4 regions of the Exiguobacterium sp. H66 genome follow, and region 1 is predicted to be linked to each of the others. Evidence: predicted binding sites of a transcription regulator. Region 1 holds the regulator's gene; each other region holds the start of a gene.

Evidence for each region. The regulator Rex, encoded in region 1, represses fermentation and respiration genes when NADH is low (regulators of the CRP and FNR family bind a similar motif). The targets are predictions, from matches to a motif close to TTGTGAAATATTTCACAA.
Region 2: the regulator Rex is predicted to act here: its motif matches at 5,009-5,026, upstream of pflB (formate C-acetyltransferase).
Region 3: the regulator Rex is predicted to act here: its motif matches at 4,708-4,725, upstream of KNP88_RS11365 (cytochrome C oxidase subunit II).
Region 4: the regulator Rex is predicted to act here: its motif matches at 1,501-1,518, upstream of KNP88_RS02310 (cytochrome ubiquinol oxidase subunit I).

Annotation. Positions count from the first base shown of each region.
Region 1 covers NZ_JACSMQ010000014.1:17,115-25,339, reverse strand. The annotation lists gene KNP88_RS15275 (TVP38/TMEM64 family protein) at 1-212, shown strand, start outside; gene KNP88_RS15270 (flavodoxin domain-containing protein) at 725-1,180, opposite strand; gene KNP88_RS15265 (winged helix-turn-helix transcriptional regulator) at 1,295-1,615, opposite strand; gene KNP88_RS15260 (DoxX family protein) at 1,797-2,195, shown strand; gene KNP88_RS15255 (flavin reductase family protein) at 2,214-2,807, shown strand; gene KNP88_RS15250 (hypothetical protein) at 3,294-3,686, opposite strand; gene KNP88_RS15245 (ABC-F family ATP-binding cassette domain-containing protein) at 3,686-5,587, opposite strand; gene KNP88_RS15240 (redox-sensing transcriptional repressor Rex) at 5,756-6,415, shown strand; gene KNP88_RS15235 (twin-arginine translocase TatA/TatE family subunit) at 6,415-6,618, shown strand; gene tatC (twin-arginine translocase subunit TatC) at 6,626-7,405, shown strand; tRNA gene KNP88_RS15225 (tRNA-Ala) at 7,513-7,585, shown strand; gene KNP88_RS15220 (hypothetical protein) at 7,757-7,915, shown strand; gene KNP88_RS15215 (hypothetical protein) at 8,014-8,225, shown strand, end outside.
Region 2 covers NZ_JACSMQ010000006.1:163,403-171,627, forward strand. The annotation lists gene abc-f (ribosomal protection-like ABC-F family protein) at 1-1,648, opposite strand, end outside; gene pflA (pyruvate formate-lyase-activating protein) at 1,921-2,640, opposite strand; gene pflB (formate C-acetyltransferase) at 2,665-4,914, opposite strand; gene KNP88_RS11425 (hypothetical protein) at 5,262-5,693, shown strand; gene KNP88_RS11430 (DEAD/DEAH box helicase) at 5,722-6,894, shown strand; gene KNP88_RS11435 (hypothetical protein) at 6,891-7,535, shown strand; gene KNP88_RS11440 (diguanylate cyclase domain-containing protein) at 7,593-8,225, opposite strand, start outside.
Region 3 covers NZ_JACSMQ010000006.1:152,052-160,276, reverse strand. The annotation lists gene liaF (cell wall-active antibiotics response protein LiaF) at 1-197, shown strand, start outside; gene KNP88_RS11385 (sensor histidine kinase) at 194-1,219, shown strand; gene KNP88_RS11380 (response regulator) at 1,216-1,845, shown strand; gene KNP88_RS11375 (b(o/a)3-type cytochrome-c oxidase subunit 1) at 2,344-4,035, opposite strand; gene KNP88_RS11370 (cytochrome c oxidase subunit II) at 4,036-4,506, opposite strand; gene KNP88_RS11365 (cytochrome C oxidase subunit II) at 4,519-4,632, opposite strand; gene KNP88_RS11360 (Crp/Fnr family transcriptional regulator) at 4,980-5,687, opposite strand; gene KNP88_RS11355 (aldehyde dehydrogenase) at 5,856-7,238, opposite strand; gene deoD (purine-nucleoside phosphorylase) at 7,430-8,137, opposite strand; gene KNP88_RS11345 (response regulator transcription factor) at 8,166-8,225, opposite strand, start outside.
Region 4 covers NZ_JACSMQ010000001.1:447,391-455,615, forward strand. The annotation lists gene KNP88_RS02310 (cytochrome ubiquinol oxidase subunit I) at 1-1,384, opposite strand, end outside; gene KNP88_RS02315 (N-acetyldiaminopimelate deacetylase) at 1,619-2,731, opposite strand; gene KNP88_RS02320 (transcriptional regulator CcpC) at 2,715-3,605, opposite strand; gene KNP88_RS02325 (disulfide bond formation protein B) at 3,671-4,060, shown strand; gene KNP88_RS02330 (protoporphyrinogen/coproporphyrinogen oxidase) at 4,205-5,479, opposite strand; gene KNP88_RS15725 (hypothetical protein) at 5,618-5,752, shown strand; gene nadE (ammonia-dependent NAD(+) synthetase) at 6,036-6,851, opposite strand; gene KNP88_RS02340 (BsuPI-related putative proteinase inhibitor) at 7,313-7,783, opposite strand; gene KNP88_RS02345 (hypothetical protein) at 7,866-8,078, opposite strand.

The DNA.
Region 1 (8,225 bases):
CAGCTGGACTCTCGAAAGTTCGTTTATTGCCGTTCTTCTTAGCTACGCTGATCGGAATCATTCCCGGAACGTTCGCCTATAACTTTTTAGGGAGCAGCATCGTCTCGAAAGACCCACGGATCATCATCGGTGCAATCATCGTCTTTTTAATTTTGACGATCGTGCCGTGGTATCTTCAAAAACGCTGGAAAGCGAAAAAGAATCTTGGTTAAGCATTACATCAGGGGACTCTTCCGACATCGGAAGAGTCCTCATCGTGTGACAACGTGATATTGGTCAATACAAGTGCATTCCGTCTTGAATCGCGTGAAGCGAGTAAGTCCTTTTGAACGAGATAAGGGTAGCAGATGTAATATATGTTACCCTTCAGCGTGTAGACAAAGTAGTATGAGTGATAAAAGCTTGTCACCTTTCCGTTGCTTTCCTCGGGCGAGGGACAAGCCGTTGCTCCTTGATCCTAACGGACAACGAGCAGGGTCTTGCCTGCCTCTGAAAGTGCGTTAAAAACGCACTTTTCCCGTAGGAGTCAACGAAACGTGACGCTTTTTATGTAATACCGTGAGCGAAATCCAGGCATACAGCCGGTTTGAAGACGAGGCAAGACAAGGAAGCGCGAACTGATTGCATCCTCATGTAGAATTTTCATGATTTATAAGAGTTTGTCTACAGCCTGAAGGGTAGCGGATGCAATATCTGCTACCCTTGTCTGCTCTTTATTACCTCGTCAGTTCACGACAAGCTGTTCGACGTTTTTGAAAAATTCTTGTGCAAATGACCGGCAAGCCTGTTGTTTGTCGGTCGTATCCGGGTCAAATTCAATCTTTAGACCAGGTAAGACGATTTGTGCACCAGCTGACGTCAGAGCTTGTTCAAGCAAATCGACGGCCGCACAATATTTCGGATAATCGCGGTCACCGGAACCAAAGGCAGCAGCCGGAATGACGATTGAACTGGCAGCGAGCTCATCGACGAAGTCTTCTGCTTCATATGGGAGATCACCGTCGCCCCACGTGTAAGAACCAAGCAGGACGGCGTCATACTGCGCTAAGTCGCTTGGATATAGTTGATCGAGTTCTTCCGTCTGCACCTGGCAGCCGTTTTGCTCGAGTACTGATTTAAGTAAGTGCATGAGGTCTTCCGTGTTGCCAGACATGCTGACGAAACCGATCATGATTTTCATGACATGACACATCCTTTCATGGTAGGGCACGATTTCATTCTAAATGAAAATGATTCTCAATGCAAAGAGATAAAAAAAGACACCACATGCATAGCATGGATGTCTTCTTTTCAGTCAATCTTGTAACTCAGCCCATTCTTCGATCGAACGAATTACAGGCTCAAGCTGACGACCTTTGTCTGTCAAACTGTATTGAATTTTTATCGGACGTTCCGGAATGACGGTCCGGGCTACGATACCTTCCGCCTCAAGTTCCTTCATGCGTTCCGTTAACATACGACCAGAGAGCTCGGGAATCGCATCTTGAATTTCATTGAAACGACAGGTCTTCGTCAAGAGATGACGTAAAATCAAACCCGTCCACTTCTTGCCCAATATTTCAAAGGCATGTTCGACTTTCGGACAAAGGGCCGTCGGAATTAGTGTATTCTCCATCAGCGCTCATCCTTTCTTATATATGTAGTATACCCACTTTGACGCTAAAATACGAATTATTTTACTTATAGTAATAAAAATAACGAAAACAAATCTATTTACTTTTAGTAAGTGATAGTTTAGTATCGATATTAAGTTACTAATAGTAATTAAAAAACATTAAGTAAAAGGGGTTTTATACATGATGGATTTAGGATTATTTCTGATTCGGTTGATTATCGGCTTAACATTTGCGGCACACGGAACACAAAAATTATTTGGATGGTTCGGTGGACATGGTATCGCAGGGACAGGCGGTTGGTTTGAGTCCATCGGGATGAAGCCAGGGAAAACACTTGCACTGATGGCAGGGATTGCTGAACTGGTCGGAGGATTATTATTCGCCGGTGGATTATTCCTGTGGATTGCAGCCCTCCTGATCATCGGTTCGATGATCGTCGCAATCGTCAAAGTGCATGGGACGAATGGTTACTGGGTGACGCAAAACGGGTACGAATACAACATGGCACTGATCGTCATCGCCTTAGGCGTTGCGATGATCGGAGCTGGAGACTATTCACTCGCAGCACTTATCGGGTGATCGAAAAGGACGGTTTTTATGAAATTTGATGCAGCAGACTTAAGTCCAAAAGAAAACTATAAATTGTTGATCGGCAGCATCATTCCTCGACCCATCGCGTTCGTGACGACCAAAGGTGCAGATGGAGTCGTCAATGCGGCGCCATTTTCCTTTTTCACGGTCGCTTCGAGCAACCCGCCGCAACTGGTCATCGCCGTCCAGCAGACGGAGCAAGGACAAAAGGATACCGCAAAAAACATCTTGTTGAATCAGGAATACGTCATCCATATCGTCAGTGAAGAAATCGTCGAGGCTGTCAATGAAACGGCGGCACCACTCGCATATGGTGAAAGTGAACTCGAACGGACGAATTTGACATTAGTCGATAGTGATTTGATTGATGTTCCGGCTGTCGCAGAAGCGAAGATCCGTTTTGAACTGAAGTTGACGAATCATCTTGAACTCGAAGGGGCGAACCTCCTGATTGGAGAAATCGTCCGGTATCACGTCGCGGACGAACTCGTTGAGTCGTTCCGGATTGATCCGGATGGTTTAAAAGCAATCGCCCGTCTCGCAGGTAACGACTATGCGAAAGTCGGAGACATCTTTACGATTGCCCGACCGACGAGCTGAAGGCTAATTGACGAGTAGAATCAGTATTTTTTAGAAGCAAAAAGGCACGTCCCAAACGCGGGGCGTGCCTTTAGACTGTAGACAACGTGCGATCGGGAGATCAAGCGTCTGTTTTCGTTGCTTTCCTCGGGCGAGGCGCAAGAGCCGTTGCTCCTTGATCCTAGCGGACAACGAGCAGGGTCTTGCCTGCCTCTGAACGTGCGTTAAAAACGCACTTTTCCCCGTAGGAGTCAACGAAACGTGACGCTTTTTAGGTAATACCGTGACGGAAAACCGGGCATGCAGATGGTTTAGAGCGCAATCCATCTCGAATCGCTTTGCTGTAGCGGCGCGGAAGATTGCCGCTTTGAAGACGAGGCGAGACAGGGAAGTGCAAACCGACAGCATCCTCATGTAGAATTTTCATGATTTATAAGAGTTTGTCTATACGCTGAAGGCACGTCCCGAACGCGGGACGTGCCTTTTTATGTCGGACAACTGAAGAAGTTACTCTGCATGGTGACGTTTTTCGTACTGGAAACCATCGAGTAGAAAAAAGAGAATCGCCAGTGCCCAAATCCCGAGACAGCTGATCAAAAAGGCGACGAGCGGTGAAACGGCTCCGTAATAGCTGATGATTAACGGGTCATTCAGTTCAACGAACATCTGGGTCGTCAGCAACGTACAGATTAATCCGGATAAGAGGCTGATGAAGAGACCACTCCACGTCTTAATCACGAGGCCGATCATGCACGAGATGAGGATGAACAATAGGACGACGGCATTAAAGGCATCCGGGCGGATGAAGGCCGACACGTAGTCGGCATACATCGGAACGAAATAGAGCACCCCGGACAATAACCCTTGAACGAGGTTGATGACATAACTTTTCGAGCGCATTAGTGGAAACTCTCCCATCGTTCCATCAGTTCGAGGAGGTCCGTATCAATCTGATCCCGTTCTGCCGACAGCGCCGTCGCCTTCGGAATATCGTTGAAGACTTCCGGTTCGCAAAGCAGTTGTTCGATTTCAGTTGATCGAGTTTCCAGCCGTTCGATGTCTTGTTCGAGTTGTTCGAGCTGTTGTTTCTTTTTTCGTTCTTCTTTTTGCGCATCTTTGTCAATGCTTTTCGAAGCAGCGACTTTGATTGCTTTTTCTTCCTCTGCTTCGAGGCGGGCGATTTCTTCTTTCTCGGCCTTCTTCTCCATATAGTAAGAGTAGTCGCCGAGATAATCCGTCACACCGTCCGGATTCATCTCGATGACGCGTGTCGCAACCCGGTCGATGAAGTAACGGTCGTGGGAGACGAACAGGAGCGTGCCTTCATAGTCGACAAGTGCATTCTCAAGCACCATCTTCGAATCAAGATCGAGGTGATTGGTCGGCTCATCGAGAATGAGGACGTTCGTTTTGCGTAATTTTAACTTCGCGAGAGCGAGGCGTCCGCGCTCGCCGCCGGATAATTCATGAACGAGCTTGAAGACATCATCACCACTGAACAGGAATTGACCGAGGACGGACCGGACTTGTTGTTCCCGCATCAACGGCCACTCGTTCCAAATTTCATCGATGACCCGGTTGCGGTCGTTGAGCTCGGCTTGCTCCTGATCGTAGTAGCCGACAGAAACGCCGGTCCCGAAACGATGTTCACCGAATAACGGTTTAATCCGGTTGACAAGGACTTTCAGTAACGTCGATTTTCCGATTCCGTTCGGACCAACGAGGGCGAGGGATTCGCCGCGTTGTAAGCGGAACGTGATGCCTTTTGAGACGGCTTCTTCATAGCCGACCGCGAGTTGCGTGACTTGTAACACATCGTTCCCACTTTGTTTTTCAATCGGGAACGACAGGACGGTGCTGCGTTCATCCCCATCCGGACGATCAATCCGGTCGACTTTTTCAAGACGTTTGCGGACGCTTTGTGCGCGTTTCGTCGTCGTCGCCCGTGCGATGTTACGCTGGATGAAGTCTTGCATCTTCGCGATGTCTTCCTGTTGCTGTTCGAACTGCTTCATTTCTTGTTCGTAGAGTGCTGCTTTTTGTTCCAAGTACTTCGTGTAGTTGCCGGTAAACTTCCGGCAGACGTTCCGTGACAGTTCATAGACGACGTTGACGACCTGGTCGAGGAAGTAACGGTCATGGGAGACAATCAAGACCGCTCCACGGTAACCAGCCAGGTAACTTTCGAGCCAAGAGAGTGTATCGATGTCGAGGTGGTTCGTCGGCTCGTCAAGAATCAACAGCTCAGGTGCCTGGAGCAACATCTTCGCCAGTGCGAGTCGCGTCCGTTGCCCACCGGATAGCGTCTGGATCCGGCGTGAATAATCGTCCGGATAAAAACGCATCCCGTGCAGGACGGAGCGGATATTGGCTTCGAACTGGTAACCACCGGCGTCCGAGAAGTCATGTTGGGCTTGATCGTATGTTTTTAACAGACGGTCGTAAGCAACAGCATCATTCAAGATATGGTCCATCCCCATCTCAATCTCCATCCGACGGAGCGAACGTTCCTGCTCTTGCAGGTGCTCGAACACGGTCAACATTTCATTCCAGATCGTTTCATTCGACTCAAGACCGCTGTCTTGGGCGAGGTAACCGATTTTCACTTCCTTACTCTTCATGATTTCACCAGAGTCATGACTGAGCTCTCCGGCGATGATTTTTAAAAGTGTCGATTTTCCGGCACCATTTCGTCCGACGAGCGCAATCCGGTCCCGCTCCTGCACTTCGAGTTTAATATTGTCTAAAATCGGCTCAACACCGAATGATTTTGATAGTTGGTTCACTTGTAAGAGAATCATAAAAACATCCATCCTTCCACCCTTTAGTCTATCATGAAAAAAACGCAGGAGTCCCGTGGAATATATTATTTGTTAGTCTATGTGAAGTGGTTTACAATCAAAGAGAATAGAATTCTTTGCATTGATTTGGGTGCCACGTCAGAACGTGGCCGAAGGGGGAACTGCAGTATGAATGGGCCAGACACAAAAATACCACAAGCGACGGCGAAACGACTGCCGTTATATTATCGTTTCATTCAGAGTCTTTATAACTCAGGCAAACTGCGCGTCTCTTCAGCAGAGCTCAGTGAAGCGGTCAAAGTCGATTCAGCGACGATCCGCCGCGATTTTTCCTACTTTGGGGCGTTAGGGAAAAAAGGATACGGTTACAACGTACAACATCTATTGACGTTTTTCCGAAAGACACTGAATCAGGATGAAGTCACGAATGTGGCACTTGTCGGGGTCGGACATCTCGGAACGGCGTTTGCAAATTATAACTTTTTAAAGAATAATAGTACTCGGATAGTCGTTGCGTTTGATGCGGACGAAAACAAGGTCGGAACAACGACGCAAGACGTTCCTATCTATCATGTCTCTGACATGAAAGAGCAAATCGAAGCGAACAAGGTTGATGTCGCCATCTTGACGGTCCCATCCCAGTTCGCACAGTCAGTAGCGGATGAGTTAGTTGAGTATGGTGTGACCGGAATCCTGAACTTTACACCGGCGCGGTTGAACGTACCGGCCCACGTTCGGGTCCATCACATCGATTTGTCGATCGAGTTGCAGTCACTAGTTTATTTCATGAAGCATTATTCGCAATCAGCTGAAGGAGTGAAATCATAATGGAAAACTTAATCCCGTTCACACTCGGTATTGGACCAGGAAGCATCGCCTTGATCGGTGCCGTCGCCTTGATCATCTTCGGACCGAAAAAGTTACCGGAGCTCGGTCGTGCTGCCGGTCAGACGTTAAAAGAGTTCAAGAGTGCGACAAACGGCATCATGGACGATGATAAAGACAAAAAGGATGAATCGAAAGAGAAGTGATTAAATTATGGCGATTGATCAAGAACAGAGTGTGACATCGCATCTAGACGAGTTGCGCAAGCGGATCGTCTGGTCACTCATCATCGTCGTCGTCTTGTTCGCCGCGGCCTTTCCGCTCGTCCGACCGCTCGTGCGTTTTCTGCAGTCGGACCTGAAAGAGCTCGGCATCGGATTGAATGCCTTTAATGTGGCCGATCCCCTGATGTTGTACTTGAATTTAGCGTTCATCATCGCGGTCGTCCTGGCTTCACCATTTTGGATGTACCAGCTATGGGCGTTCATCCGACCCGGTTTATTCGAACAGGAACAGAAAGCGACCTTGACGTATATTCCGGTCACGTTTTTCTTATTTTTGTCCGGAATCGCGTTCTCTTATTTTTGGTTACTTCCGTTTCTACTCAAAGTATCGACGGAACTTGGGCAAGAGCTCGGCATCGAGCAAGTCATCGGGGTCGAAAACTATTTCAGTTTCTTAATACGGCTGACGATTCCGTTCGGTATCTTGTTCCAACTGCCGGTCGTGACGATGTTCTTGACCCGTCTTGGACTCGTGACGCCATTGTTCATGCGGAAAAATCGGAAATATGCGTACTTTGCGCTGTTTGTCATCGCGGCTTTAATCTCACCACCGGATGTGACGTCACATCTGATGATTTCGGTACCGTTGTTCGTCCTCTATGAAATCAGCATCATGATTTCAGCCCGGACGTACAAAAAAGTACTGATTCTTGAGCAACAAGCGGAGCTTGAGAGACAAGCGGATTTGATGCGTGAGTTGAATAAGTAACAGTCTCCTCTCGGTCGTTTCGGCGACGGAGAGGTTTTTGTTTGGAAGCGCTCTTTTTATATTGAAAAAGTGAATCGATATGGTTTATACTGATTACAAGAATATGAGGGGGCTTAGCTCAGCTGGGAGAGCGTTTGGCTGGCAGCCAAAAGGTCGTCGGTTCGAGCCCGATAGTCTCCATATGTACATCACTTGGCATTTGCCGAGTGGTGTTTTTTGTTATAGTGGTGGCGGCAAAACAGAAGCTTACAGCCTGGATGATGTTGATGAACCGATTGAAGTCGTTTTCTGTGTTTATCCTTTTGAGGGAATGGGAAATTTCTTAATAGGTAATCAAGAGGGGGAAGCATTATGAATCCATTTACGACGTTAATTGCCTTCATCGTCGGCTGTCTTGTTCTGTATCTCGGAATCCGTGATAAGAACGGTTGGTTGATTGGTGTCGCACTGATTCCGTTAGCAATTGTTGCGTATAGCGTCATCTATCTCATCATTCAAGTTTCAGCCTAGAAACTCCTTTTTTAAGGAAGTTTCTTTTTTTTGAAACATAATTGGTAAACTGTAAGTATATGACAGTATAGACAGTTGAAACGAGGGAGGCATTCAAGATGGAACAAACGCTCCGCGAGGAACGGTTACAGGCGTTGACGGTTGCTTATACCGAAAAAAATCAATTGCAGAATAAGAGTTGGGTCGTCGCTGCCTTGATGGCGACAGCAGGAACGTTTACAGAAATCTTCAGCACGACCATGTATTTGAGTCTGTTACCGCTTGTTTACCTTGTGTTTGATCTCCCATTTCGACTCGAGAAACGAAAAAT
Region 2 (8,225 bases), on a different contig from region 1:
GTTCATTCAAACGCCGTAAGTCAGCCCGGATTCCATCCGAATCAGAAGCACGTTGTTCCCGTAAAGCCTTTGTTCCGACAGGATGGACTGTGAAGTCACCGGTCAAGGAAATCGTTCGGTTTGATAAACGATCGGTAAAATAACGGTCATGGGAAACAAACAGCAACTCACCGGGAAAAACTTCGAGTGCCGCTTCGATTTGTTCCCGTGTCGCAAGATCAAGGTAATTCGTCGGTTCGTCGAGGATGAGTAAATGCGCGCCGGAAAAATAAAGGCGTAAAAAGGCAATCCGGCATTTCTCGCCCATACTCGCTTCAGCGATTGGTTTATAGACGGTCTCCCGCCGAAATAAAAAGCACGCGAGTAGTGTCCGGGCATCTGTTTCCGAAATCTCGCTCGTCTCAAGCAAGGCATCAAGTAGTGTGCCGGTATTCGGTAAAGTGGATAGAACTTGAGAAAAGTAACCGACTTTTAAAGTCGGGTGCCGTTTGATGATACCGGCAGATGGCACCAATTCTCCAAGTAAAAGACGTAATAACGTCGTTTTCCCAGAACCGTTTCGACCAATCAACGCGATTCGATCGCCACGCTGGATGGAGAACGACACATCCTGAAAGAGCCGGCGATGCGGATAGTCGAATGAGAGAGCATCGACTGAAACGAGACGTTTCGCTAAAAAATGTTCTGCTTCGAATCTGACATGGAAGTGGGACGGCGTTTCCGGTTTTTTGACCCGGTGTTCCAGTAGGCGTTCGAGCTGGTTTTCTTTTGCTTTGACTTTTGTCGCATGTTTTGCAGCCTTTTTTTTCGCGTACGGATCTCGTTCACTTGCACTAGCCGTCGCTTTTTGATGCCAATTTTGATATTGACCAATCATCCGGGTGAGTTCTTTTCGTGTTCGTTCTTGCTTCTCATATTGATGCCACTGTGCAGTCCGTTCTTGTTCCTTTAACGTACGGTAAATCTCATAGTTTCCTTCGTAACGTGCCGCTCCTGCTTCAGTCAATTCAATGACGGCGTCAGCCGTCGCATCGATAAAGGCACGCTCATGTGAAACATAGAGCATCGTCGTCTTCGTTTGACGCGTCCACGCGACGAGCCACTCGAGTGTGTCTTCATCTAAATGGTTGGTCGGTTCATCAAGCAGGATGAAGTCCGGTTTCTTCAACAGTAGACATGCAAGTTGAATCCGGGTCTGTTCGCCGCCGCTCAGTGTGTTCAAAGGCTGAAACCAAAGAGATTGCTCGAGTTGAACTTCTTTCAGGACACGTCTCGCATCGGCTTCGAGCGTGAAGGCATCTGCGTCAACGGCAGCCTGGTAGTCGGCCACGGCTTCAGTGGTTAAGGCACGTTCACGTAAGTCGTAACGGGTTACATCCGCCTGTTCGACGATTTGAATTGCTACACTTGTCGAGGGTTCGATTTGTTGGGCTAAGAGCCCGATCCGGTCATACGTGCGATGGATTGTCCCGGTCGTCGGGATGATTTCTTTTAGGATGGCGCGCAAGAGCGTCGTTTTTCCAACGCCGTTCGGTCCGACCAAGGCGACGTGTTCGCCGTCGCGGATGGAGAACGTTACATCGTGGAAAAGACACTGCCCGGCAAAATCGATTTGTAAATCATGGATGGATAATACTTCAGTTGGCATAAGCTCAGCTCCCTTTGTTTCATTTCGGTTGAGATGAAATGAAAACACACCATCCTGAGCGTACGGATGGTGTGCGGGAGTGCAATTCAAAGAAGGTATCCACCTGAAATAGGGAAATATCGAAATTGAGCAGACTCGTAGCGTCAGTCATCCGCAAGCGATTGCGAAAGTGATGAGTTCATTCATCATTAGACGTTAGCGAGTGATTGCTTCATTTCGGTATTGTACCTCCGTTTCATAGACTATGTGTTCAGTCTATCAAGTCACATCAATCATGACAAGTACGAGTTGAGTAAATCTTGCGCGGCAAACGTTTCCTCCGCGGTAGGCGGTAAGACATCTTTTAGCGCATATTCGAGCCCGAGTGCCTCCCATTTATAGACACCTAATTGGTGATAGGGGAGGACTTCAACCCGTTCGACATTTCCGAGTGTTCGAATGAATTCACCTGTTTGCCGTAAAAACGTTTCCGTCATCGTCACGCCGGGGACAAGGACATGGCGAATCCAGACGGGAATGTTTCGTTCTGCGAGCAATTTTGCGAAGGCTAGTGTATTGATGTTACTTCGCCCGGTCAAAATTCGGCACGTCGCATCATCGATGTGCTTGATATCGAGTAAGACGAGATCTGTATAGTCTAGGATTTGATCCAGGTTTTTCGGGACGACCGAACCTGCTGTATCGATGACGGTATGCAAGCCGTTTCGTTTTGCTTCACGCAGCGAGGCTTCTAAAAACTCGGGTTGAGCCAACGGTTCGCCACCGGAGAAGGTCACCCCTCCACCCGTTGCGTCAAAGAAGGAACGATAGCTGTTCGCTTCTTTGATGATTTCTTCCGGTGTTACTTTTCGACCACAACCGAATTCCCAGGTGTCCGCATTGTGGCAATATTGGCAGCGTAGTGGGCAGCCTTGCGTAAAGACGATGAAACGAATACCGGGACCATCGACAGTCCCACAAGATTCGACAGAGTGAACCGTCCCGTAAGTCATAGTGATCAAGTCCTTTCAGAAAAGTTAAAGTGCACCGTGGAATGTACGGTTGATGACATCGATTTGTTGTTCGCGTGTCAACTTAATGAAGTTGACGGCATAACCCGATACACGAATCGTCAACTGTGGATAAAGTTCAGGATGCTCCATCGCATCGAGTAAAGTGGCGCGGTCGAACACGTTGACGTTTAAGTGATGACCACGGGTAGTCGTACCGCCCATATAGCCGTCAAGTAGACCGACTGTATTGTTGATACGTGTTGTTTCATCTTTTCCGAGTGCTTTCGGAACGATTGAGAACGTGTAGGAAATACCATCTAAGGCATGCTCATAAGGTAATTTGCCGACAGAAGTCAACGCAGCGACTGCACCACGTGTGTCACGTCCGTGCATTGGATTTGCTCCCGGTGCGAACGGTTCGCCAGCTCGACGACCATCGGGTGTATTCCCGGTTTTTTTACCGTACACGACGTTTGACGTGATCGTCAGAACAGATTGGGTTGGTAAAGCATCACGATACGTTGGATGTTTCCGGATTTTTTCCATAAAGAGTTCGACGAGATCGACGGCCATTTGATCGACACGATCATCGTTATTTCCGAATTTCGGGAAATCGCCTTCGATTTTAAAGTCGACTGTAATGCCATCCGTATCTCGGATTGGTGTGACTTTAGCATAACGAATCGCTGACAGACTATCGGCGACAACGGATAATCCGGCAATCCCACAAGCCATCGTCCGTAAAATTTCAGGATCGTGGAGTGCCATTTCAATGCGCTCATAACTATATTTATCATGCATGAAGTGAATGACATTCAGTGTATTGACATAGAGCTCAGCTAACCAATCCAATTGTTTATCATAGGCGGCCATGACGGTTTCATAATCGAGCACGTCATCTAAAATCAAGTCGGAAGGAGGGGCGACTTGAATTTTGAGTTTTTCGTCGACGCCACCGTTCAACGTGTAGAGTAAGGCTTTTGCTAAGTTCGCCCGGGCGCCGAAGAATTGCATTTGTTTACCGATTTTCATTGCTGAGACACAACAAGCAATCCCGTAATCATCACCATAAATCGGAAGCATCAAGTCATCATTTTCATATTGGATCGAACTAGACAGGATGGACATCTTCGCACAAAATTCTTTGAAACCACGTGGAAGTTTTGGTGACCATAAAACGGTTAAGTTCGGTTCAGGTGCCGGACCGAGGTTGACGAGTGTCTGCAAGAAGCGGAACGAACTTTTTGTGACGTTCGAGCGACCGTCTTCACTCATGCCGCCGATTGATTCTGTTACCCACGTCGGGTCACCGGAAAAGAGTTCGTTGTAATCGGGTGTCCGAAGAAACTTGACGATTCGAAGTTTCATCACAAAGTGGTCGACAAGTTCTTGCGCGCTCTCTTCTGTCAATCGACCCGTTTGCAAGTCACGTTCGATATAAATATCAAGGAAGGTCGAAACGCGACCGAGCGACATCGCTGCTCCGTTTTGTTCTTTGATTGCTGCGAGATAAGCAAGATAGACCCACTGGAATGCTTCTTGGGCCGTTTCAGCTGGTCGTGATAAGTCACATGTGTAACGTTTACCGAGTTCTGTCAGTTCATGAAGGGCGCGGAGTTGTTCGTTCATCTCCTCGCGATCACGAATCATCGCTTCTGATAAAAATCCACCGTGTGCTTTCAAATCCGCTTTTCTTGCAGCAATGAGGTGAGCTGTTCCATAAAGGGCGACGCGACGGTAATCACCGATGATCCGTCCGCGACCGTAAGCATCAGGAAGTCCAGTGATGATACCGGCTTTACGGGCAGCACGCATTTCGGGCGTATACGCATCGAAAACCCCTTGATTATGCGTTTTACGGTACTCGCTAAAAATCTGTGTAACAGTGTCATCTGATTTAAAACCATACGCTTCTAAGGCATCATTGACCATTCGGATACCACCGTTCGGATGAATCGAACGTTTGAATGGTTCATCGGTCTGTAGACCAACGATTTTTTCGAGTTCAGGATTGAGGTAACCTGGACCGTGCGAAAGAATTGAAGATGGAGTCGAGGCATCAACGGCATAGACACCACCACGGACCCGTTCTTCTTCTGTTAACTGCATGATTTGTTGCCATAACGTGTTGGTTGCATCGGTCGGACCGGCGAGGAACTGATCGTCTCCTGTGTATTCTGAGCGATTGCGCCGGATGAAATCAGCGACATCAATCTTTTCCATCCATTCTCCACCTTCGAATCGTTGCCATGCTTGTGTTTTTTCAAGTAACATCATCAACACTCCTTCATTAGTAAGGTCAGCGGTTCTTGATACATCTCTTATGTGAATAGTGTAACAAACAATTCGGGATAGAGGTTTTACGTATATGTGAATCTTTTAACAAATGTAAAAGTGTTGCTATGACTTACTTCACAGTAAATTGTATCAGTCAGTGTCCCTTGTTCCAAAAACAGAAAAAGACTGCTGTGAAAGGATTTTTCTGTAGCTGTATCATTAATTTGTAGTGGAATGGATAGAGACAGAAGCTAGTGTGATAAAAGTCACGCGGCGCTACCTTGTATTTTTAGGACGTATCGTTGACAATGAAAAAGGGAATATAGAACGTGGAGGTGGAGTGAATGGAGTTTTCGCCATTAAAAGAGCAAGCAGACTATCGAACAGGGGACTGGGTTTCCCTAAAAGTATCAACTGAAGGAACAGAACGGATCGGGATGATCACCGAGTTTGAAGACGACGGGTTTTGGCTCCGGTTTGAAGATGATTTTGATTTCGAGGACTTTATCGGTTACGACGAAAAGTACCTCGCACGATTAGTTCGACGCCCAATCGATGTCAGAGCAACTTATCCTGTACTTGCTGGTTTTGAAACACTTGCTGTTGAGCTGCAAGATCGAATGGCGCAAGGTTTCGAAGTGTTAAGTACAGATCAACAAAATGAGACAGAAATCGTTTTTCATATTCGGTTAATCGATTCTGGAAATGAATATACACAGACGTTACGCGGTATTAAAACTGAAACCGATGATCGTTTCGAATATGTAACAGAATGATAGACAAGAGAGTAGGAGAAGATACGTTATGAATTTTACTAAACCTTTTATTAATGAAGCGTGGGAACGAGCACGCTTTGAACAAATGATGCCCGTTCAAGAACAAGCCATTCCTCTAATCCGTGAGGGTAAAGATGTCTTAGTCGAAGCGCCGACAGGAACTGGGAAAACGCTCGCTTATGTCATTCCAGCCCTCGAGCGCATCGATCCGAATGAACCACACGTTCAAGTCGCGATTACGGCACCGACACGAGAATTGGTCATGCAAATTCATCAAGTCATCCAATTATTTGCCCAAGGAAGTGGGATTAAGTCAGGTGCTTTCATCGGTGGCGTTGAGTTAAAACGTCAATATGAGCGTCTCAAGAAAAAACCACAAATCATTGTCGGGACACCAGGACGCTTAGTTGAGTTGATTGATTCAAAAAAGTTGAAGATGCATAAAGTAAAATTGATTGTTTTAGATGAGGCTGATCAAATCTACGAAAGTGGAATGAGTGCATCAGCGACGCGCATCGCGAACAGTGCGCTTCGTGACCGCCAGTTAGCACTCGTATCAGCAACATTACCTGAACGGACAGCAGAATGGGGACGGACACTTTCGAATGATCCAGAAGTCATCCGAGTTGAACGGACGGAGACGACGCAAGTCAAGTTCGGTTACATCGAAACATCCCGTCGTCTGAAACCGGAAATGTTACGTCGCCTGTCTAATATGCAACAGGTCAAAGTGTTGACGTTTATAAACAACCGTTCTTTCCTCGGTCCGTTAAACGGTGAATTAAGCAAGTTTTCGCTGAAATACCGGATTTTAGATGCCGAAAAAGGGAAAAGAGAACGAATGGAGACGTTACGTTCATATAAACGGGGAGAGTTTCCGTTACTCGTCACGACAGGGCTTGCTGCACGCGGTCTGGACATTGATGCCGTCACGCATGTCGTGCATTATGATTTACCGGAATCCCTTGATGATTTTGTCCACCGCTCAGGTCGAACAGGGCGTGGGAACGCGTCCGGTATGGTCCTTGCGCTCGTCACGGATCATGATTTAAAACACCTGAAAACATTAGCGAAACAAATGGGTGTGGAAATTGAACCAATGGAGATTTATGGCGGGGAATTGATTCCAAAACGTGAAGTCACGGAACCCGAAGCACTTAAAAGTCCGGCGAAACCACACCGGAAAGGACCAACACGATGAAAAGTGAGCGAAAGATTATCCCGTTTCCGACGACTGTATCCGAAGCAGAGATGAACACAGCGCTCAAAACTTTATATCAAGAAGCAGCCACTGCTCGAAGCACCGATTGGGTCGCATTTATCGAAGAAATCGCGACGGAAGGACGTTGGTATTTAAAAGATGCTGAGTTATTCCGAGACTTGTTCGTCGATTGGGCCATTTTTTATGAGACCGATGAACAAGGGAAAACACCGCATGGTCGTTTTTTAGAACAAGTCAAAGAAGACATGTCTCAAAGTCTGTATCGTGCCTTAAGAGGACTGGCCGATCCTGTTCCGTCGCTTTTCCTTGTAAAAGAAGACGGCGTCTTCGACATCATGTCGGAACAAACGTATCAGACCGATTTGACAGAGATTGACGTTGCGGTTGGCGATCTGTTAGTCGGCAAACTTCTCTACATTTCAGGCAAATGGCGATTCGCAATCGCCTATATGAAGGTTGCACGAGCACTTGTACCTGAAGTGCGTGTTCTTTTAGCTGATTTTGTCGATGAAGTCGGTGACGACGCACTATTGCGTCAGTATCCTGAATTTTGTGCGGAGTTGATTGACTTATTACTCGATATCGAAGAGGGAAACATTACACCACGACCTGAAGCATAGCAGCAAAAAACAAACGTCCATTCAATCCTAAGCTAGGGTGAATGGGCGTTTGTTCGTTTAAAAATCTTGATGGTACAGCGCAATATCGTTTTTTTCGCGGTTTTTGATGCGATACATGGCGAGATCAGCATGTTTCAGCCAACTTTCTAAATCATCGTTTTCGAAAAATGGAGCGACTCCGATGCTGGCCGAGACATGTAACGTTTGCCCTTTATAAACATAAGGGCGACGCAATAATTGTAAGAAATGTTTACAGCGACGTCGGAGTGAAAGTTCATCTTTCGCTGAAGTTAGCAAGGTGAACTCATCACCACCCAGCCGGTAAACTGACTCTTCGCGTTCGAGGTCTAGACTTATTCTACGAGCAACTTCGATTAAGACATAATCACCAGCTTCGTGCCCATACGTATCGTTGACTAATTTAAAACCGTCTAAATCAAGTAACGCCAGATAGTTTACGGACTGGTCAATCGATAAGAATGTCCGTTCGAGCGAACGACGGTTACCGATACCAGTTAAAACATCATGAAACGCGTGGTATTCAATCCGTTGCTGCCGCTCCTTTTGTTCTGTTACGTCGTGTAAGACTAAGAAATGACCGGTCGATTTTGAAGCGATGTGGATGGGGATTTTTGTTAATTCATATTGGCGGTCGGATTCATCGAGATAACGCTTGGAATCAAGCTGTAA
Region 3 (8,225 bases), on a different contig from region 1:
TTTTATTACCTTCAGGATATGACTATACGCTTGATACGTCGATTGGTTTTGGAAGCGTCAAAACAGATGTCCGCCGGATCCCGACATTTTTTAACCGTCGCATTCAGTTTCGGGCACCACAATATGAAGAAGCGACTCGAAAAGTCCGCATTCACGTCATGCTTGGCATCGGTAACGTGGAGGTGACCTCGATATGAAACGTGATCACTTCCCGCTCGGTGTCATCGCGCTCCAAGTATTGACCGGATTTCTGACAGCCGTCGTGACGACTGGTTTGTTTTTAAGTACACGCCAAGTCGATTGGCATGTACTTTTCGTCCGTCAACAAGATTTACCTGTCTTATTGCTTGTCGTCGGATTATCCCTGTTACTTCCGCTCGCAATCGGCAGCATCCACTACTTCTTTTTACGTCGTGACTTCAAACGTGTCACAACTGCCATCATCGAACTCGAGCAAGGAAAAGAAGTCACGATTGTCAACGGACCTTACTTCCACACACTGACCCGCCTCTCACGAATTGGGAAACGAATCGATGAACAGGTCGAGACGGTTCAAAAAATCAGTACACGTCCGCAACACGTCGAACAAGTTCGTGTCCAAGCCATCACGGAAGAACGGAAACGGCTCGCACGTGATCTCCATGACTCCGTCTCCCAACAACTTTATGCCATTTCGATGATGACGACGGCTGCCAAACAAACGATTTTGACACAACCGGAAACGGCAGCGAAACAAATTGACTTAGTCGAGACGATGGCACAGACGGCGCAATCAGAAATGCGTTCTTTATTGCTCCAACTACGTCCCGTTGAACTCGAAGGGATGACGTTGCAACAAGGACTAACCCAACTGCTCGAAGAACTATCAAGGAAACAATCGACGCAATTGAGCTGGAAACTCGAACCGATTGAATTACCGCGTCCGATTGAAAATGAATTATTCCGCATCGTTCAAGAAGGCTTAACGAATGCTTTACGCCACGCGAAAGCATCGCACATGAATATCGAATTGCGTCAATTCAATGAGACGATCATCTTGAGTATGAATGACGACGGTGTCGGCTTTATCGTCGACGAGAAAAAACTCGCCTCGTACGGGATTAACTCGATGCGCGAACGTACGGCTGAAATCGGTGGGACGATTCGCCTCGTCAGTGTGCCCGGTCAAGGAACGCAGATTGAAGTCAAACTTAGAAAAGAACGGATGGTGCAAGTATGATACGCGTATTATTAGTCGATGACCATGAAATGGTTCGCGCTGGAGTCTCTGCCTTTTTATCGACCCAACCTGATATTGAAGTGGTCGCAGAAGCTGCTGACGGACAAATCGGAGCGAAACTTGCTCTTGAACATCGCCCTGATGTGATTTTGATGGACTTAGTCATGGAGCCGGTCGATGGTGTCGAAGGAACACGTCTGATTCGCGCCGAGTGGCCGGAAGCTAAAATTTTAGTCGTCACAAGTTTCTTAGATGATGAGAAAGTTTATCCCGTCATTGAAGCCGGTGCGATGAGTTACGTCCTAAAAACGGCAAGCGCGTTTGATATTGCGGAAGCAATTCGCAAGACAGCGAGCGGACAATCTGTCATGGCAGCTCAAGTGACAGGTAAGATGATGGAACGCCTGCGCAAACCTGCTAGTCAACTCCACGACGATTTAACGGAGCGTGAACAAGAAGTCTTACAGTTAATGGCGCGCGGTATGGCCAATCAAGAGATTGCAGACGAACTGTTCATCTCCCTAAAAACGGTCAAAACGCATGTATCAAACATTTTATCGAAACTCGATGTCGTCGATCGGACGCAAGCCGTCGTCTATGCCTTTAAGCACCACATCGTGAAGTAATCTTTTACTTAGTTTTTGCACTCGTCTACGCATCCATTCATTAAAAAAAGGGTCAGCTTATCAAAGCTGGCCCTTCAGACTGTAAACAACGTGCGATTGGGAGATCAAGCGTCATGTTTCGTTGCTTTCCTCGGGCGAGGCGCAAGCCGTTGCCCCTTGGATCCTAGCGGACAACGAGCAGGGTCTTGCCTGCCTCTGAAAGTGCGTTAAAAACGCACTTTCAGAGGCAGGAGTCAACGAAAAGTGACGCTTTTCAAGTAATACCGTGAGGGAAAGCCGGCCATGTAGACAATTTAGAGCGCAATCCGTCTCGAATCGCTTTTAAAGCGAAAAGCAATCGGTCGCGACCCTGCAGCTTTGCTGTAGCGGCGTGACCGGTTGCCGCTTTGAAGACGAGGCGAGACAGGAAAGCACGAACGGATTGCTTCTCAATATAGCATTTTCACCCTTCAGCGTGTATAAAAAGTGCTAGTAAGCTATCAGCACTTTTCGATAGGGCTACCAGAGTTTCCAACCTGGAGCTCCAGGAGGCGCATTATCAATCATGTGCCAAATCGGTACTGTGTAAGCAAACGCAATCAAAGCAAACGTCACGAAAATCCAAAGTTTCCAGTTCTCAAAGAAGAGTGGTGTCTTCATCGCTGCTTCCTCTGTTTCCGCGACAGGAAATTCAGTACTTCCTTTCGGTGTCCGGAAGGCCAGTTGGAACATCGCAAACAAGAATAAGAGGATTGAAATAAAGAGGATCGTACCACCGATTGCCATCGCAACGTGATAGGGAATCCAATCTGCGACGAGCGAATCTTTGAAATATGCCGCAGGACCCGTCCGTCTTGGATTACCGAGCAAGCCTGAAATATGCATCGCAGTCGACATAAAGAGCATACCAATCGTCCACGTCGCCGTCTGGATGAGACCAATTGTATTAATCCGTTTTGTTAAGGTCCGTCCTCGTAATAATGGAACAAGCCAATAGGCCGTTCCAAAGAACGTCAACGCGACTGCAGCCCCGACTGTGATATGGAAGTGACCTGTCACCCATAAAGTGTTATGCACGACGATATTCAATTGGTGGGAAGCATTGACGACACCACCGGCTCCAGCCGGGATGAAGAACAACATGCCGACGAACGGTGCAAGAAAACGGACATCCCGGTACGGCATTTTCTTGATCCACCCAAATAGTCCGGTCGCACCTTGACGACGACCTGCTAGTTCGAATGTCGCAAACATCGAGAATGCTGTCATCAATGAAGGAATGATGACAAGGAACGTCAAGACGACTTGGATGTACTTCCAAAATGCTGAAATACCGGGTTCGAGCAACTGATGGTGAAAACCAACAGGGAACGAGAACAATAAGAACAGTAAAAATGACATCCGTGCTAAAGCATCTGAAAAAATCTTACCCCCGACAATCTTTGGAATGACCGTATACCAAACGATATACGCTGGCAATAACCAAAAATAGACGAGCGGATGACCAAAATACCAAAATAATGTCCGGGATAATTCGATCCCGACCTTATCCGTCCAACCGAGTGACAACGGCAAGAGTTGAAAGAGGATCGTTGCTGCGACACCTAGCGTGGCGATGACCCACAACAAAGCGGTCATGATACTCATGTAGGCTTGGAGCGGTGGATGGACACCCTTATGTTCTCGTTTGTAATCCGCGTACATCCGGAACATTGCGGCAGAAGAAACCCATGTTCCCACAACAAAGATCACGAGTCCGATATAAAAAACAGGGTGTGCCTTCAGCGGTGCATAAAATGTGTAGAGAACGGATGCTTCACCTGCTAACACCATCCATGTGACAAGGAGGACACCGACAATCATCAACCAGAATCCAACCCAGCCCAAGCGTCTCGGAAACTCTTCAAAACGCCCGAACGACTGTCCTAAAAATGAAAATAAAAGTCCAAATATGAATAATGTCGTAAAGACAATCGCAAGCATTAGTCCGTGAGCCGTCAGCAATTCATAATAACCGACGCCAGCAATTTCTGGAATAACTCCAGTACGGACGAGTGTCTGTAGTAGACCACATAGTCCACCAATCAGTAACGCCACAAGTGAAAAACTGACGTAGGCAAATCCGAGTTTTGCTTCTTTTAATCCAATCTCTCCTGCGGGGATTCCCCGCTCCATCTCAAACTCCATTAATTTTTTCGAAATCGCATTCATTTATTCCACCACCTTAATCTTAGTCGACATCATGTGATGCGCCGATCCACAATATTCGTTACAGACAATTAAATATTCGCCAGCTTCTTTGAATGTGTACTCGATTGAATTGATATGTCCGGGAACGACCATCATATTGACGTTCGTCTTGACGATTTCAAATCCATGGACGACATCTTTAGACGTCACTAGAAAATCGACGGTCGCGCCTTTTTTGATAATCATGTCTTGCGGTGTGAACTGGAAAGCTTGTGAGACCATGACGGCCTCATATTTATTGTCGTCAATTTTTTTTAGACCCGGTTTATCAAATGGCTTCGTCTGATCGACTTGCGTCGGGTCAATCAATGTTGCATCCGACGGTGGTTGATTATCAGAAGCGAATGCTGATACGCCAATGATGATTAAAAAGACTGCCAACATGATACAACCGAATACTAACCATATTTTTTCTAAACGATGAATATGCACCCTGATTCCCCCTTATCTTGAAGTGAATAATAAAAAGATTGATCCCCACATTCCGATGATGACTCCGGCAACGATAAATACAGCGATAAACGTTCCCTTCAGTTCTGTATCTGATTTCTGACGCATGATCAGTAGCTCCCTTCCGTCGTTGAATCGGTGACTTAACCTACCTTTATTTTAGAAAAAGACACCCTTCGTAATATGTGATAAACGTCACACCAATTGTGACGATTTCGCGCTTTTCTTTTATAAAACACACATAAAGTTCACAACTTGTTACGTACTGAACATATTTTGAATTGCTACTGTTATGCGACACAAAAAAGGACCGCATTCAAAAAGAATGTGATCCTAGACTGTTGATAAGTTCTTCTAAAGTTTAACGTGTTGCGGTTCCATCAAAAGGATGATGTTGGAGCGACTTTCAAGTCAGCTCCAACGTATGGCTCCGTAAGCTACCGCTCAAGTTAAGTTTAAATCCGGCAGACACCGACAGGACACCCTTCACAGTGGCAAAGATCGCGTAAATAGTTCGCATCATGAACGATGATTTTAGTCGTCGTCATCGAAATGACATTGTCTTTTTTCCACTGCGAAAACATCCGGTTGACCGTTTCACGTGGTGCCCCGATCAACTGACCGAGTTCAGTATCCGACGGTCGCTTCGAAATCACGTAATCGTCATCGACTTTTTTTCCGTCCATCGCGATCAGTCGTAAGAGTGTCGAAGCGAGTGCCCCTTGTTTCCCGAACAATAAGAGGTCACGTAACTTCGTTTCCGTTTGTTTTCGCATCAAGGCTTGCCAGCGCATGATATCTAATGCGAATGTTCCATCTTTTTTCATCAAATCTTCGAGTGTCGCTTTCGAGATGAAGCCAATGACACTGTCCTCCATCGTTTCGACACTATAGGAGCTTGGAAATGCTTCTCCGACATCGAATTCACCAAATAAGTCACCTTTGAAATATAAGAACATCATTAGCGGGCTACCTTTTTTCGTGAGCTTTGATAGTTTTACACCACCTTGTTTCACATAAAAAAGTTTATCGTTCATTTCCCCTTCCCAACAGACGATTGAGTCTTTTTTAAAAGATACCTCAGTCATGAACTCTTCAAGTAATTCACGTGTCTCACTCGACAACACGAACGTATTAGCTTCTGTCGTCCCACAAGTAAGCATCTCGCATTCTCCTTTCCGTAGCTTCTGCCTTCAGTATAGAACATCACAAGGGAAAATAGCGTTTTTTCAAAAGATTGTCAAACTTTGTTCACTATTTCACAAATTAAATAAACAAAAAAAGCCAAAGTAGACCGATTGGATCTACTCTTGGCTCCGTTAAAGTTCCATTTATAATAAATAACGCATCCATTTTGAATCGGTATTCGAGCGCATGTAGCGGAACGGCAAATCGAACTTCGTCGTATTGTTGACGACTCCTTTACGATGGCTGAACGTCTCAAAGCTGAATTTCCCATGATAGCCACCGATACCACTTCCGCCGACCCCGCCAAATGGCAAGTTATGTTGCGCAACATGCATCAACGTATCATTGATACACCCACCACCAAATGACACACGATCGAGTACACGGTGCTGAACAGCTTCACTCTCTGTAAAGAGATAGAGCGCTAACGGCTTATCACGGTCATTGATGAAACGGATGACCTCTTCCACTTCACGATAAGAATAGACTGGAAGAATCGGTCCAAAGATTTCTTCTTGCATCAACGGACTTTCTGGATCAACGTCCGTCATGACAGTTGGTGCCATCTTTCTCGTCGCTGCATCGACTTGACCGCCAAATAAAATTTCACCTTGGGGCAAGTAGCCACTCAATCGATCCAAATGACTGTCTGAAACAATCTTGACGTAAGAATTCACACCAACACCATTACCATACTGGGCAAAGGCTTCCTTTTCAATCAAGCGTAAAAATTCCTCGCGGACGTCTTCATGGACAAAAACATAGTCAGGGGCGATACACGTCTGTCCTGCGTTTAACCATTTGCCCCAAGCAATCCGTTTTGCAGCAAGCTTTAAGTTCGCATCACGGTGAACAATCGTCGGAGACTTCCCGCCGAGTTCCAGCGTGACAGGTGTCAAATGTTTCGCCGCTGCTTGATGGACGATTTTTCCGACACGCGTCGACCCCGTAAAGAAGATGTAATCAAACTTCTCTTCAAGAACAGCTGAACTGACGTCCGCATCCCCCTCGATGACAAGTCCAAATCGTTCGTGAAATGCCGTTTCAAAGACTTCACGAAGAACACGCGAGACGTTTGGTGTTAGTTCTGATGGTTTCAAGACCACCGTATTTCCGGCAGCGATCGCCCCGATGATTGGTGCAACAGCGAGCTGGAAAGGATAGTTCCACGGCGCGATGACGAGCACGTTTCCGTATGGTTCATAATGGATGTCACTTTTTGACCCGATATGTAACAACGGTGTCCCGACTCGTTTTGGTTTAGCAAGTCGGCGAAGTTTCTTCTCCATCCGTGCGAGTTCGCCGTAGACGAATCCGATTTCCGTCGTAAACGCATCTTGACGTCCTTTATTCAAATCCGTTTTTAATGCCTCATAAATTGCTTCTTCATGCGTTTCAATCGCTTGCTTTAAAAACGTCAACATACTTAGACGAAACGCAACACTTCGCGTCGCACCTGTCTTAAAGAAATTACGTTGCGTTTGAACAAGATTCGAAATAGTTGATTCAGTCATCGTCGATTCCATCTCGTGTTCCTCCTCATGGTCTAGGGTATCTTTTCCTCATTCTATCATAGCGAATGAGCAATGATTCAATCGTATGCTCCCTCTTCTTTGTGATTAGACAAAAAAGCAGGACTCGAAACGCGAGTCCTGCTGTGTTCGTTTCATGAAGACAGTGATTTTACCATCCGCATCGTCTTATTTCATCTGACCGATTACAGCTGAATTGCTGTTTCAAGTGCCACTTTCATCATATCATTGAACGTCGTTTGGCGTTCTTCAGACGTTGTTTCTTCTCCCGTTAGGAGGTGATCTGAAATCGTCAAAATCGTCAAAGCATTGACTTTATGTTTTGCAGCGAGTGTGTAGAGACCTGCTGCTTCCATCTCGATTGCGAGACAACCGAAGTCCGCCCATTTTTTGTAGTGGTGGAAATCATCTTGATAAAATTGATCCGTCGTGAAGACTTGACCGACTTTTGCGTCGATTCCGTGTTCTTGTGCCATTGTGTACGCTTTATGCAATAACTCGAATGAAGCTGTCGGCGCATAATCTAATCCATTGAAACGGACACGATTTTGAGCCATGTCGTGTGAAGCACTCATCGCGATGACGACGTCACGTACTTTTACATCCGGTGTAATCCCGCCCGCTGTACCGACACGGATCAAGTTTTTTGCACCATACGATTGAACGAGTTCATTTGCATAAATTGACATCGACGGAACACCCATACCTGTTCCTTGAACGGATACTTTTTTCCCTTTGTATGTTCCTGTGAAGCCATACATCCCACGCACTTCATTATAAAGAACAACGTCCTCTAAAAATGTTTCGGCGATGTACTTCGCGCGAAGAGGATCTCCCGGAAGTAAAACTGTTTCTGCGATTTGACCTTCTGCTGCATTAATGTGTACGCTCATGTACGTTTCCTCCTTGACGTTCGTTTAATTAAATAGATAACAACTCTCTAAACTCATTCGGTGTCATGCCGAATTGCTTCTTAAATAC
Region 4 (8,225 bases), on a different contig from region 1:
CTTTATCGTCCGCAAACATCGCTTCACCGCGAGTATGGTGATCGTCTGCGAGTTCTTTACCGACAGGATTATTCTTAAACATACGGAGCAATACGACTGTACAAATCGTACCAAGTAAGAGGTACAACATGCTGAATAGAATCAGCATCGGTCCGACTGCAGTAGATGTCGTCGCTGCGTCAGCCGTTCTCATAATACCATATAGCGTCCATGGTTGACGTCCGATTTCTGCGTACATCCAACCTGCTTCAATCGAAACGATGGCAAGTGGTCCACCAATGAAAATACCGCGCAGTAACCATTTATTATACGGGTTCAACTTTTTCAGTCGGAATGCGAGTATGAACAAGGCGGAAATCGCTGCTAAATACATCCCAATCGATACCATGATATCGAAGAAATAGTGGACGAATAAAGGCGCTTGGTCTTCTTTCGCAAATTCATTTAGACCGATGACTTCTGTATCTGGTGCTCCACCTGCAAGAATTGACAAGGCGTATGGAATCTTAACCGCACCTTTGATGTCATAACTACCATCTTCTTGCTCATCCAAAATTCCACCGAAAATCAGTTCTGCTTCATTTGTCGTTTCAAAATGCCACTCCGCTGCTGCTAATTTTTCAGGTTGATATTTCGCAAGGTACTTTCCTGAAAAATCACCGACGAGCGCTGTCGAGAAGGCGAAAATCAATCCAGCCATGACTGTCAGACGAAGTGCCTTTTTGTGATACGCCGTCTCGGCTGCGGACAATGTTTTCTTACGCAATAAATGGAACGCGGCAATTGCTGCTAAGATGAACGCGACCGTCAAGTAAGCAGATACAATGACGTGTGTCGCTTTTGTTGGCGTTGCCGTATTGAACATCGCTTTTAACGGTTCGATTTGTGTTAACGTTCCGTTGACAATTTTAAAACCTTCCGGAGAATTCATGAACGAGTTAACTGTCGTGATAAAGAAGGCTGACGCCGTTGCCCCGATGACGACCGGAATCCCGATTAACCAGTGTAACCATGGATTCTTAAAGCGATCCCATGTGTACAAGTAAATCCCAAGGAAGATCGCTTCAAAGAAGAAGGCGAACGTTTCCATGAAGAGTGGCAAAGCAATCGTCTGTCCGGCTACTTGCATTAATGAAGGCCATAAGAGCGATAATTGTAATCCGATTGCCGTCCCCGTAACGACTCCGACCGCTACCGTTACGATATAACCGCGCGTCCAACGTCGTGCTAAAAGAATATAATCTGGATCTTTTCGTTTAATTCCAATGTACTCGGCTGCGAGTACCATCAACGGAACTCCTACACCAATCGTTGCAAAAATGATGTGAAATGCTAATGTGAGCCCTGTCAATAATCGACTGAGCATAACTGGATCATTGAACATGTGTGTGCCCCCCTCTTCCTAAACGTACTTCTATATATGTTTATATCCGTATCATAGAGAACATAATCATTTGTGTCTGTTCTAAATGTTTGATGTAACAAATTGTTCACATCTATTCGTGATTTTCTTCACAAAACGTTCGAAAACTAGATGATCTCGCTAAATGAAAAACCTTTACTTCGATTTAAGGCAAAGTAAAGGGCATTTCTACAGTCTTTTTACGATTCATTCAGTTTACACATATTCACGGAAGTAATGATCCAGTAAATTAATCACAAATGGGATCGCCTCTTCATCCGGATTCAACGTCGGCTGATGTAAACCGGACGTTGGATTATCGATTCCAAGCCAAAACATCATGCCTGGGACTTCTTTTAACATGAATCCAAAGTCTTCACCCGTCATCGCAGCGTCGCATTCAACATAATTTGTATTCATCTTAACGAATGAAGAAAATTTATCGACGACGTTTTGATCATTAACGACTTCGTAATAGCGGTTTCCAAATTGCAAATCAATTTTCACGCCAAATGATGCTTCAATTCCACGAACGATGTCACGTACCCGTTCTTCTAATTTTTCCATGTCAGTACCGTTCAACGCACGCATCGTTCCATCTAGCACAGCTCGACCGGCAATAACATTTTCACGAATCCCCGCATCGACCTTGCCAATCGTGATGACACTACAATTCATCGGATTGATTGATCGACTGACGATTGTTTGCAACTGCATGATGAGTGCAGCCTGAGCAACGACCGTATCGACCGTCAAGTGTGGAAATGCAGCATGACCACTTTGACCATAAATCGTGATGTGAACTTCCCGCGCGCTGGCAAATAATACGCCAGGACGACTCGCAATTGTCCCGACCGGATATTCAGGTGCGACATGGAGACCATACATTTCACTCGGACGATATTTTTCGAATAATGGACTTTTAATCATCGGTTCCGCTCCACCCGGACCTTCTTCTGCCGGTTGGAATAAGAAGACGACGTCATCCATGATCGGTAACTCGACAAGACGACGAAGCAGACCTAACGCAATTGACGCATGGACGTCATGCCCACAGGCGTGCATCATTCCCGGATGCTCCGAACCAAAAGGAAGACCCGTCGCTTCTTCGATCGGCAAACCATCGATATCTGCGCGGTAACCGATTGTTCGATTTCCGGTCAACCCTTTAACACGAACGAAAACACCTGTTTCAAACGTATCGTAGCTGACGCGGTCTTCAGGATAAGAGCGAATCTGATTTAAAATAAAGGCTTGCGTCTTGAACTCCTTGAATCCTAATTCAGGTATTTTATGAAGTTCTCTTCGCATTTCAATCGCGTATTCCATCTGACTGACTTCCCCCTTCTTCTTTTACGATGTCCCAAAAGGCTTGGACTTGTTTTAACTCAAGCATGGATTCCGTCGATAAAATCCATGTATCGCGTTTCAGTACTTTACCCGAAGACGTCTTCAACGGAATCTGCATCACTTCGCTCGATTCTTGAATCGTTGACTCTGGTAAAATCGCGAATCCAATGCCGTGTAACGCCATTTGTTTACAAGTTTCGATTTGGTCGACGACGAGCGTCCGCGCAGGCGGACTTGAAAAACGATCCTGCCACCACTCGAGTATTTCTTGATAGTACGTCGAATCACTTTTGAACTGAATGAATGGTCGGTCCGTCTTACGCAACTGTTCAAGCGTCGTCAACTCACTATCAACAAGATAGAGCGGGTCTGAGAACAACCGTTCCTTGACGCCCTTCCAGTCCGGATTACCTCGAATGATGCCGATATGAAAATGTTCTTCGAGCATATGCCGCATCATTTCACTCGACCACCCTGTTACGAGTTGGACGCGTACATGCGGGTAACGTTCCACGAAACGTTTCAACACGCGTGGCAACCAATATTGACCCATGATGGAGGCGACCGCAATCCGAAGGGTTCCGTAGACTGCCCCTTCTTCGGCAGTCAGTTCACTTTTTAGTTCTAATTCTTTTCGATTCATTTCTTTTGCGAGCCCAATGACTTTTTCTCCTTGGGGCGTAATGCTTAATCCACGGGAAGAACGAATGAACAACTTCGTCGCCCACCTGCGCTCAATCGCAACCAATCGTTGACTGAGTGCCGGCTGCGAGACGAAAAGACGTTCGGCTGCTCTTCGCATATTCAGCTCTTCCGATAAAGTTATCAACATTTCCATTTCCGACACTTGCAATGTAAGATTCGACTCCTCATGATATAAGATGGCATTAGTTTAACACGTTAGGAAGGAAGGTACATATGTCACGCTATCATTTTATGTTAATCGTCTCAACGATTGCGACCTTAGGAAGTCTGTACTTCAGTGAAGTTCGCGGTTTCATCCCTTGTCCACTTTGTTGGTGGCAACGCTTGTTCATGTATACGACGGCATTTTATTTAATCATTACACTCTTTCGGAATCGCCCCGTCGATGCTCTTTTCGTTCGACTATATGTTGGAATCGGTTGGGCAGTTGCTGCCTATCACGTTGTTCTCGAACGCCTCCCGGATGGCGAGGCACTCTGTACGAATGGTTGCCTGATTCAATGGGTCAACTACTTCGGTTTTTTGACAATCCCAATGATGAGTTTAATCGCCTTCACCCTCTTATTGATCGTTGCCTTTTACCCGAATAAAAAAAGTGCATAAGTTGCAGATATCTGTTCAAACAAATGCGTCACGTAGAACTCACTACAAAAATTAACGCACAGGAAACCCGAGCGATTCCATTTCGATAACAGGAATGCTCGGGTTTTTCATTTCATTCCGATGCCGATACTATGCTTGACCGTTTCACTGCCACTCCCTCGACACCGCGTAAGCACTTGAAAAAGATAATTCCGATAACTGACCTTCTCCTTCACACCAATCACCTACGAAAGCAATCGACGTATCCGCTTCCAAAAAGCAAGGCAACGGCCTTTGTCCCATCTTCCATTTGATTTCTTGAACGATTGCGCGTTTCATCGTCCGCTCTGTCACAAGGCGATCTCGCCACCCTGGATAGTGGTGATCTAATAAGTCATGGGCGTGCTGTACTTTTTCTTCAATATATGTCGCTTGACTGACCTGTTTATGATCAAGATATGCGACGACTTGTAGGACTTGTCCCTCTTTCGGAGAAATGCTTGCATCATAGTGTGACAAATCCGTGACGAAGACTTGATGGTCTCGATCGAATACATAAGAAAAAGGAGTATCAATGTAAGGACTGATTCCGACATCATAGACTAGGGCTTCGGCTGGTTCAAACTGCGCGTATGGTTCAATAAAGTGCTGGATCGGCAATGGTAATGCAACTTTACGCATCTCGCGAGGAGGTATCGCGAGAATTACACGCTTGGCCGACCATTCATTTTTTTGGCGATCGCGTAATCGATAACCTCCCCCACTTTGTTCAATCGCTGTAATCTTGGTTTTCCGATGGATTTCTCCCCCGTTGTCCGTCAAAACGCGTTCGAGTTCATCAATTAAGGTTTGCCAACCTCCAGCAATATATGAAACCGGTTTGCGCGTACGAAATAGTTTCCGGTAATACGCAAAATAGACAGATGACGGAATATTTTCGGGTTCGGAAGTGAAAAAATTACTCGAAGCTAAATCGAGCATTAACCTTGAGACATCGTCTTCGACCTTTTCTTGGACCAACCAGTCCCCAATTGAAACTTCCGACTCTCCACGTTCGAGTGACAATAGTGTTTTAACGACCGCCCATGTGAAACGCACCTTATCGGTTCCTTCCACTAGTTCTGTCTTCAACAGGCCGAGTGCATTCGCAGGAGCCGCAGTCAAATGTCCAGCAAACTCATATTTCGCCTTAGAAGAAGAAAAATCGAGCCATGTCACATTAAGCTTCAATTGTTTAATTAATGAACGGAGTGCTGATTGGTCACGCCCATAAACAGCATGCGCTCCATAATTGAACGTAAATCCTTTAAGCACTTGCGAAGTTGCCCTCCCCCCCAGTAAACCGGCATCGTACAGATGAATTTCCTTTCCTTGAACCGCGAGAAGTGCTGCCACTGATAAACCAGCTAACCCACCACCGACGACTGCAATCTTTTCCACTCGACGCACCTCCTTTTAAGCATCAATTCCCTTTTCTTGATTCTTTTCCCGATTCCAAACAAAAAAAACGACACCCCTAAAGGATGTCGTTTCAGCGTGTAGACAAACTATTAAAAAGCGTAAACATATGGTATCGAGATGCAATCCGTTCGCGCTTCCCTGTCTCGCCTCGTCTTCAAAGCGGCAATCGGTCACGCCGCTACAGCAAAGCTGCAGGGTCGCGACCGATTGCTTTTCGCGGTTCTAAGCGATTCGAAACGGATTGCGCTCTAAAACGTCTCCATGCCCGGCTTTCCGTCACGGTATTAGCTAAAAAGCGTCATGTTTCGTTGACTCCTACGGGAAAAAGTGCGTTTTTAACGCACTTTCAGAGGCAGACAAGACCCTGCTCGTTGTCCGTAAGGACCAAGGAGCAACGGCTTGCGCCTCGCCCTAGGAAAGCAACGAATAAAGACGCTTTTTCTCTTGATAGCACTTTGTCTACAGTCTGAAACGAAGCCCCTAAAGGATGTCGTTTTAGAAAGATACTTTGCCTCAAAAAGCAAGCGTCGTCATATCATTTCCACCAGTCATCTAATGGAGAAACCGGCATATGATGTTTATGACCTACACGTTTATACTGTGTCTCTAGTTTCGTTTGACTTGCAGTTGATATGCTTTTTCCTTCTAGATAGTCGTCAATCTCATCATACGTCATCCCTAATGCGAGTTCGTCAGGTAAACCAGGTCGGTCATCCTCTAGATCAGCTGTCGGTACTTTATCGATCAATCCGACAGGTGCATCTAAATAACGTAACAATTGTTTTCCTTGTCGTTTGTTTAAGCCAGTCAACGGTGTTAAATCACAAGCCCCGTCACCATGCTTCGTATAGAAACCTGTGACGAATTCAGCTGCATGATCCGTTCCGACGACGAGACAACCAAAGTGCGCTCCAAGATCGTATTGTACTTTCATCCGTTCACGTGCCTTCGTATTGCCTTTACTGAAATCAGATAGGACTTCTCCTGTCGCGACTTCAAATGAAGCCATTGCCGCTTCTACTGCCGGCTTGATATCAACGCGTAACGAGTGATCTGGTCGAATGAATGATAAGGCAAGTTGTGCGTCCGATTCATCCTGCTGCTGTCCATAAGGAAGGCGAACCGCATAAAAATGAAAATCTCGTCCTGTTTCTGCTCTCAGTTCTTCTACAGCGAGTTGACAGAGCCGTCCGGCAAGAGATGAGTCTTGACCACCTGAAATACCAAGGATAAATCCTTTAGCACCCGTGTGTAGTAAGTATTCTTTTAAGAAACGAATCCGGTTCGCCACCTCTTCATGCGCCTCGATGACTGGCTTGACTCCTGTCGCTTGAATGATGTCTTGTTGCATTGTCACATCACACTCCTCATTCTCTATTTTTTACGAAATTTAGACGAGAATACTCCCCCCTTCTAAACGTTCAGGGTGAAGCCCTAGTCCAAGTGGGGGATGAAACGTCGTCGGACAAGGCGTGTCTTCCGACACGTCAATTGTCCGACGCGCTTCGTTTGAAGACAATTAAAATCAGGAAGAATTAAAATGTCACGTTCTTTGGAAACTGAAGGTATAGGGTTGTGACAGAAAGTTCGTCTGTCACGTAAAATCTTCAACGTCCACCTTGCGGATGACCGAAGTAGCGAAAACCAAGCACAGTAGGCATCCGCTCAAAAGAAACGGGCAAGATTAATGTTCAACCGTCGGGACGACGGGGTTAGCCTGATAAAGTTTCGAGCATTAGATTGAATAACTCAGGAATCCTCCACCTTTTAGCGAAGCATAGGTGGAGGTAGTTCAATAGTTTCAGTTTATCATCATAGCTTCTCTTTAGAAATAACGGATGTCACCTTCGATGTCGAGTCACGCGCTCCCTCGAATTGTTGAACAGTCATTCCGTCGATTTCTTTTGCATCGCTAGTATCTGATAATTCAATCGTCACTTCATATTCCTTTTCCTCATACGGTTCAAACTGTTCTTCTTCAATCGCTTGTGTAAAAAGATGTTCTTTCGAAAACGTGTAAATCACGTGATTTCGTCCATCACGCACCATTAATTCAAAACGTTGTGATGAAGGATACGCAATTTTCACGTTTTGGTCATTTGGATTGTGCAACCGTACGATTGCCTCTATTGTATTCGATCCAACAGCCTGTCCTGACACGGCAATTTGAATCGGTTGATTCGACACTTTTGTTGCAAGGTCCGCTTTTTTAGTTTCTTGACTACATCCGACTAACATGAGCGCTAATCCAAGTAACAGCAACCGTGTTCGAGACCATTTCATGACGTCTCCTCCCTCTTTCCATCCATTTTATCATACAAAAAAGGAGACAAGGTTTCCCTCATCTCCCTTTCATAGTTGCTGATCAAGCAACAGGCATTTCTGTTACATCCGTTGAACCTGAGAATAATTGTTCCATCCCCGTTACGAATAATTCATCACAGATCGCATCTGTCGCTGTGACCGGTGCGACGAGTGTGATTGTCCGGCTATCACCTGTCTCGATTGTAACGTACACACCAGAAGCCGTTCGTTCTTTATACCCCACTGCTAAGTCTGTTTCTGCAAAAAGTATCATGTCCCCGCATCTCCTTTGTTATGTTAGATTTCAGTTAAACCAACTCACTCGGTTAATCTCGAATCCGTTATGTTGATTTCACTTTACCAAACGTCCAAAAGAGCAGGTGAATTGTCATTCGACAATTCATGTCAAAACTTTATGCCA